One region of the Streptomonospora salina genome, then DNA from elsewhere that is predicted to be linked to it. Evidence: riboswitches for the same ligand, from Rfam matches in the RefSeq annotation. Region 1 holds a riboswitch; the other holds the start of a gene.
The links. Region 1 has a riboswitch for thiamine pyrophosphate ahead of HNR25_RS06050 (ECF transporter S component). Riboswitches for the same ligand answer to the same signal wherever they lie in the genome.
Positions count from the first base shown of each region.

Region 2: another riboswitch for thiamine pyrophosphate. It lies ahead of thiO (glycine oxidase ThiO); the one in region 1 lies ahead of HNR25_RS06050 (ECF transporter S component).

Region 1 is NZ_JACHLY010000001.1:1,349,320-1,352,717, reverse strand. It holds gene glgP (alpha-glucan family phosphorylase) at 1-1,554, shown strand, start outside; TPP riboswitch at 1,738-1,844, shown strand; gene HNR25_RS06050 (ECF transporter S component) at 1,976-2,569, shown strand; gene HNR25_RS06045 (ABC transporter ATP-binding protein) at 2,566-3,398, shown strand, end outside.
Region 2 is NZ_JACHLY010000001.1:607,233-610,630, reverse strand. It holds gene HNR25_RS02800 (thiazole synthase) at 1-304, opposite strand, end outside; gene thiS (sulfur carrier protein ThiS) at 397-597, opposite strand; gene thiO (glycine oxidase ThiO) at 594-1,808, opposite strand; TPP riboswitch at 1,805-1,918, opposite strand; gene HNR25_RS02785 (Rv2175c family DNA-binding protein) at 2,069-2,428, shown strand; gene thiE (thiamine phosphate synthase) at 2,486-3,139, shown strand.

The DNA.
Region 1 (3,398 bases):
GCCGTGTTCAACATGGCGGTCATGGGCATGCGGACGGCCCAGCGCGTCAACGGGGTCAGCCGTCTGCACGGCGCGGTCAGCCGCGAGATGTTCCGCGGCCTGTGGCCCGGTTTCGACACCGCCGAAGTGCCCATCACGGCCGTCACCAACGGTGTGCACGCCCGTACCTGGGTGGCCGAGGAGGCCCAGGAACTGGCCCGCCGGACGGTGCCCGACTCGGGCGAGTTCGCCGACGCCGAAGGCTGGCGCAAAGTCACCGGGGCCTCCGAAGCCGAACTGTGGCAGATGCGCCGCACTCTGCGCGAACGCCTGGTCACCGACGTCCGGGCGCGCCTGCGCGAGTCCTGGCGCCGCCGCGGGGCCAGCGAAGCCGAACTCGGCTGGGTCGACGACGTGCTCGACCCCGGCGTCCTCACCGTCGGCTTCGCCCGCCGGGTGCCTTCCTACAAGCGGCTCACCCTGATGCTGCGCGACCGCGAGCGCCTGGCTTCGATGCTGCTGGATCCCGACCGGCCGCTGCAGATCGTCGTCGCCGGCAAGGCCCACCCCGCCGACGAGGGCGGCAAGCGGCTCATCCAGGAGATCGTGCGCTTCTGCGACGACCCGCGGGTACGCCACCGGATCGTGTTCCTGCCCGACTACGACATGGCGCTGGCGCGGTCCCTGGTGCAGGGCTGCGACGTGTGGCTGAACAACCCGCTGCGCCCGCTGGAGGCCTGCGGGACCTCCGGCATGAAGTCGGCCCTCAACGGCGGGCTGAACCTGTCGGTGCGCGACGGCTGGTGGGAGGAGTGGCACGACGGCTCCAACGGCTGGTCCATCCCCACCGCCGAAGGCGTCGAGGACCCCGACCGGCGCGACGCCATCGAGGCGGCGGCGCTGTACGACATCATCGAGCAGCAGGTCGTGCCGCAGTTCTACGACTTCGACGACCGCGGACTGCCCAAGCGGTGGCTGGAGATGGTCAAGCACACGCTGGTCTCACTGGGCCCCAAGGTGCTGGCCACCCGGATGGTGCGCGACTACGTCACCCGCCTCTACCAGGGTGCCGCCGACTCCTCGCGTGCGCTGGCGGCCGGGGACATGCGCGGTGCGCGCGAACTGGCCGACTGGAAGCGGCGGGTGCGCGAGGCCTGGCCGGGGGTGCGGGTGGACCACGTCGAGATGACCGGAAGCGAAGGGCCGCCGCTGGTCGGCGGCGACCTGCGGGTGCGGGCGTCGGTCGAGTTGGGCGGGCTGAGTCCCGAGGACGTCCGGGTCGAAGTGGCCGTCGGGCGGGTCTCCGACGCCGAGTCCCTGGTGGATCCGGTCGCGGCCGCGCTGTCGCCGGCGAACGGCGGCGCGGACGGCGCGGACGGCGCGGACGGCGCGGACGGCGCCGGCGGAGGGCCGCGCTGCTACTACGGATCGGTGCCGCTGCGGCGCGCGGGCAGCTGCGGTTTCACGGTGCGGGTGCTGCCGGACCACGGCCTGCTCGGCGACTGCGCCGAAATGGGCCTGGTCGCCGTTCCCGAGTCCCCGGACGGCGGCAGCGGAGCCATGGTCCTGCGCTGACCCCCGAAGCCGCGTCGATCTTGTAGCTAACGTTACGGGAAATCGCTTTCACTCACCGTAGCTACAAGATCGACGCGGGAACCGGCGGCGGCAGCGGCGGGTCCGGCGGGTCCGGCGGCCGTGCGGGCTGCGCGGGCCCGGCCCGCCTTGACCCCCGGCATGCACCGGTCCCCATAATGGAGGCGAAACCGACAGGGGAGCGCTGAGGCGCTGAGAGTGCGGCCGCGACCGCAGACCCTCACACACCTGATCTGGGTAATGCCAGCGCAGGGAGTCGTGAACCCGTCCGCCGGTTCGGCGCGGCCGTGTATCCCGTTCGACGCGGGGCACGCGGAGCCGGGCCGGCGCTCTTGGCCTGGTCTCCCTCGCGCCGACTGCGAAGGGACGTCCTGTGAGTGAACAGAAGCGGCCGATCCACGACATGAGCGCCGCGTCGACCGCGGCCGCCGGCGGACCCGCGCGCTACCGCACCGTGGACATCGTCGTGCCCGCGGTACTGGGTGTGGCCTTCGGCGTCGTCTTCTGGGCGTGGAACCTGCTGTGGCAGGTGTCCGCCCCGCTGTTCGCCTTCTTCCCGCCCGCCCAAGCCCTCATCTACGGCGTGTGGCTGCTGCCCGGAGTCCTGGGTGCACTCGTCGTCCGCAAACCCGGCGCCGCCGTACTGACCTCCACCGCTGCGGCGTTCGTGTCCATGATGCTGGGCACCCCCTGGGGCGTGGAGGCCGTCCTGGCCGGGTTCGTCCAAGGCCTGCTGCCCGAGCTGGTCTTCGCCGCCGGACGCTACCGCCGCTGGGGCGCGGCGGTCTCGGTCCTGGCCGGAGCGGCCGCCGGTATCGCCCCCGCCGTATGGGACAACGTCCGGTATTACCCCACCTGGCCGCTGTCCTTCCAGCTCACCTTCGGGGTCCTCGTCGTGGTCAGCGCCGCTGTCGTCGCCGGCGCGGGCGCCCGGCTGCTGACTTCGGCCCTGGCCCGCGCCGGTGCGCTCTCGGCGTTCCCCTCGGCACGCGGATGAGCACCGCCGGCACCGGCGGGGCGCGGGTCGAGCTGGCCGGCTGGGGCTGGCGCCACTCCGGCCGCAGCGGATGGTCGCTGCGCGGCGTCGACCTCGCCGTCGAGCCGGGCGAGCGGGTCCTGCTGCTCGGCGCCTCCGGGGCGGGAAAGAGCACGCTGCTGCACGCCATGGCCGGGCTGACCGGCCCCTCCGGCGCCGTCTCCGGCGACGAGGAGGGGCGGCTGCGCGTCGACGGCGGCCCCGCCGAGGCGACGCGCGGGTCCCTGTCCCTGGTCAGCCAAGACCCCGATACCCAGCTCGTCATGGCCCGCTCCGGCGACGACGTCGCCTTCGGCCCGGAGAACCTCGGACTGGAGCGCGCGCAGATCCGGGAGCGCGTGCGCGGCGCTCTGGACGAGGTCGGCTTCGGTTACGGGCCCGAACGGCCGACAGCGGCGCTGTCGGGTGGGGAGAAGCAGCGGCTGGTACTGGCGGGGGCGCTGGCGATGCGCCCGCGCCTGCTGCTGCTCGACGAACCCACCGCCAACCTCGACCGCGCCGGCGCCGCCCGCGTCCGGCGTGTGCTGGAGAGGCTGCTGCGCAGGAGCGAAGCCACCATGGTCCTCGTCGAGCACCGCGTGGCCGAGGTCGTCGGCGACGCCGCGAGCGCGGGTGAAGCCGAGGACGCGGTGGCCGAGCTGGTCGACCGGGTCGTGGTGGTCGAACCCGGGGGAGGGGTGGTCGCCGACGGTGCGCCCGGTGCGGTTTTCGCCGACCACGGCCGCCGTCTGGCCGAGCGGGGCGTATGGGTGCCGGGCCGCGAGCCGTGCCCGCGGGTGCGGCCGGGTGT
Region 2 (3,398 bases), 740 kb from region 1:
TGTTGGGCAGCGGCCGGATCCCGTTGCGGTGCAGCACGTCCCACACCGAGCCCTCGGCGTCGGGGGAGACGCGGCGCAGCGCGACGGTGGTCAGTTCGGTGCCCGAGGCGGTGAGCGCGTCCTCCAGCACGCGCAGCGACGGGGCGCCGCCGGTGCCGGTGATCAGCCGGGACGCGAACGGTCGCCCGGCGATCACCAGGGGGTCCTCGTCGGCGTGCGCGCCGGGCCTCTGTGCCGCCCCCTGCGGGGCGCCGGACGGGGCGTCGGCGGGCTCGGCGCCCGCCGTGGTGTGCGTGTGGGGCATGGTGCCTCCTCGTCGTTCCTCTCCCGTCCGGCGACGGGAGAATCGGGAGAATCCGGTGGGACCCGCCCGCCGCAGTCGGGGGAGAGGCCGCATCAGCCGCCTTGGACTGCGGTGAGCACGTCGACGCGGTCGCTGTCGCCGACCTCCGTGACGGCCCAGCCGGCCTTGGGTACGACCTCGTCGTTGAGCGCGACGGCGACGCCGCCGGAATCCTGTGTCAGCGACCGCACGACGTCTGCGACCGTTGTGCGCGGTTCCACAGCGCGGCGCTCGCCGTTGATGATCACGTTCACTGCTCGCCTCCCTCGGTGGGGCCGCCGTCCGCGCCGGCGGCCCCGGGACCGCCCGTGGAGCGGGTGGCGGCGAACCTGCGCGCGTAGTCGGGGAGCGCGCCGGTGGTCAGTGCCCGGGCCATGGCGTCGCCGGTGACCGGGGCCAGCAGCACCCCGTGCCGGAAGTGGCCGGCGGCCAGCTGCAAGCCGGGTACCGCGGTCGGTCCCAGCAGCGGTTCATTGTCGGGCGATCCGGGCCGCAGCCCCACGCAGGTCTCGGCGACCTCCAGCTCGCTGACTCCGGGCACCAGCTCGTGGGCGTCGCGCAGCACCTCCCACAGCCCGCCGGCGGTCAGCCGGGTGTCGAATCCCTGTTCCTCCTGGGTCGCGCCCAGCACGATCTCCCCGGTCTCGCGCGGCACCAAATAGACGGGCGACCCCTTGACCAGGCCCCGCACCGTGCGGGTGACCGGGGGCGGCTCGCCCTCGGGCGTGCGCAGGCGCAGCAACTGGCCCTTGACGGGACGCAGCGGCGGCACGACCCCTTCGGGGATCCCCGCGATGGAGGGGGTGTCCACGCCGGCGGCGAGCACCACCTGCCCGGCGGCGATCTCGCCGCCGGAGTCGAGTGCGACGCCGCGGGCGCGCCCGTCGCCGTCGACGACGAGCCGGCGGACGCGGTCGCGCACCCCCACGGCCCCGCAGCGCTCGGCGGCCGCCCGCAGCGCTTGCAGCAGTGCGCGGGGGTCGACCGAGTGGTCGCCGGCGGCCAGGTAGCCGCCCCGCACCGACGGCGCGAGCATCGGCTCCAGCCGTCGGCATTCGCGCCCGGTCAGCCGCTCGGTGCCGAGCCCCAGCCGCGTGCGCAGATCGCCGAGGTGGCCCAGCCGGGCCATGTCGTCGGCGTCGAAGGCGACCTGAAGCGTTCCCTCGGCGCGGTAGCCGGCCGGCGATCCGCCGTCCTGCTCCAGCTCGGCGACGAACCCGGGGAAGAGGTCGCGGGAGCGCACGCACAGGCGCATCAGCTCCTCCTCGCCGAAGGAGGCCTCGGTGGCGGGGGTGAGCATCCCGGCGGCGACGGTCGACGCGCAGGGGCCGCCGAACGATTCGGCCACGACGGTGACGCTCAGCCCGGCGCGGGCGGCGCGCCATGCGGTGGCCAGTCCGATGAGCCCGGCACCGACCACCAGCACGTCGGCGGGCGACTGCGAGGAGGGGGTTGTCACTGACACGTCCCTGCTGCCACTTCCTTCGCCGGTACGACCCGGATCAGGTTCTTGCGGTCGGAGGCCGCCAGCCTCCCTCTCAGCCGGGTCCCGTCCCGGCTCCCGCGGGTGATCTCGTCCGCCGCCCATTCTAGGGGCCGCGCTCGGCGGAAGGCGATCGCCGGTCCGCCGCCGCGCGGAGGGCGGGCGGTACGGCGCCGCAGCGGCGATACGCAGCGGCGCGCGGAGGCGTTCGGTATCGGGTCCGGGTGTGGGACATTGGGAAGGTGAACGAGAACGACCGCGATACCGACGCCCTCATCGGCGAATGGATGACGCTGAAAGAGGCGGCCACGGAGCTGAACGTCAGCCCCAACCGCGTCAAGCAGTTCATCTCCGAACACAAGCTGCTGGGTGTCCGGCGCAAGGGCGAACTGCACATCCCCGCCGCATTCATCTCCGCAGGCGACGTCGTCAAGGGCCTGCCCGGCACGCTCACCGTCCTCGCCGACTCCGGTTTCAGCACCGAGGAAGCGCTGCAGTGGATGTTCACCCCGGACGAGTCGCTTCCGGGCGCGCCCATCGAGGCGCTGATCGAGAACCGCGGCACCGAGGTGCGTCGCCGCGCCCAGGCCATGGCGTTCTGACGGCCCCCGACCGGTCGCGGCGGTCGGCCGGGTAGCGGCCCCGGTTACCCTGGCCCGGTGAACGCGAGTCTGCGAGAGCGCCTGGACCGGGCGCGCCTGTACCTGTGCACCGACGCCCGCACCGACCGGGGCGACCTGGCGGAGTTCCTCGACGCCGCGCTGGCCGGCGGCGTCGACATCGTCCAGCTGCGCGACAAGTCCCTGGAGGCACGCCGGGAGCTGGCCGCGCTGGAGACCGTGCGCGAGGCGTGCGCGCGCCACGGCGCCCTGATGGCGGTCAACGACCGTGCCGACATCGCGCTGGCGGCGGGCGCCGACGTGCTCCACCTGGGCCAGGGCGACCTGCCGGTGCCGGATGCGCGCGCCGTCCTCGGCCCCGGTCCGCTGATCGGCCGCTCCAACCGCGACGCGGTGCTGGCGGCCGCCTCGGCCGAGGAGCAGGGCGTCGACTACTTCTGCGTCGGCCCCACCTGGTCGACCCCCACCAAGCCGGGCCGCTCGGCCGCCGGGCTGGAACTGGTGGAGCGCACCGCCGCGATGGCCCCCGACCGCCCGTGGTTCGCCATCGGCGGCATCGACTTGGCCAACCTCGACCGCGTGATCGGGGCCGGTGCCCGCCGCGTAGTCGTCGTGCGCGCCGTCGCCGACGCCGCGGACCCGCGCGCCGCCGCGGCGGAGTTCCGGCGCAGGCTCGCTGCCGCGCACGCCTGAGAGACGTCGCGGTTACCCGACCGGCGCACGGTGTGTCGTTCCGGGGCCGCCGCCGGGGCGGCGGATCCGCCACGGCGGCAGCGCGCCGGCCCCGAGCCCCGGTGTGCCGGTGCGCCGGGTTCGCGCCCGCACCGTGCGGCGGCCGCCCGCTCGCCTAACAATGTTAGGTAACGATGCCGCGGGCGCGCTTCCCACTGCGCCCCGCACCTTCTAGCGTCAGTGGCACCAGTCACATCCACGCAGCGCGAAGGGTGAGGGC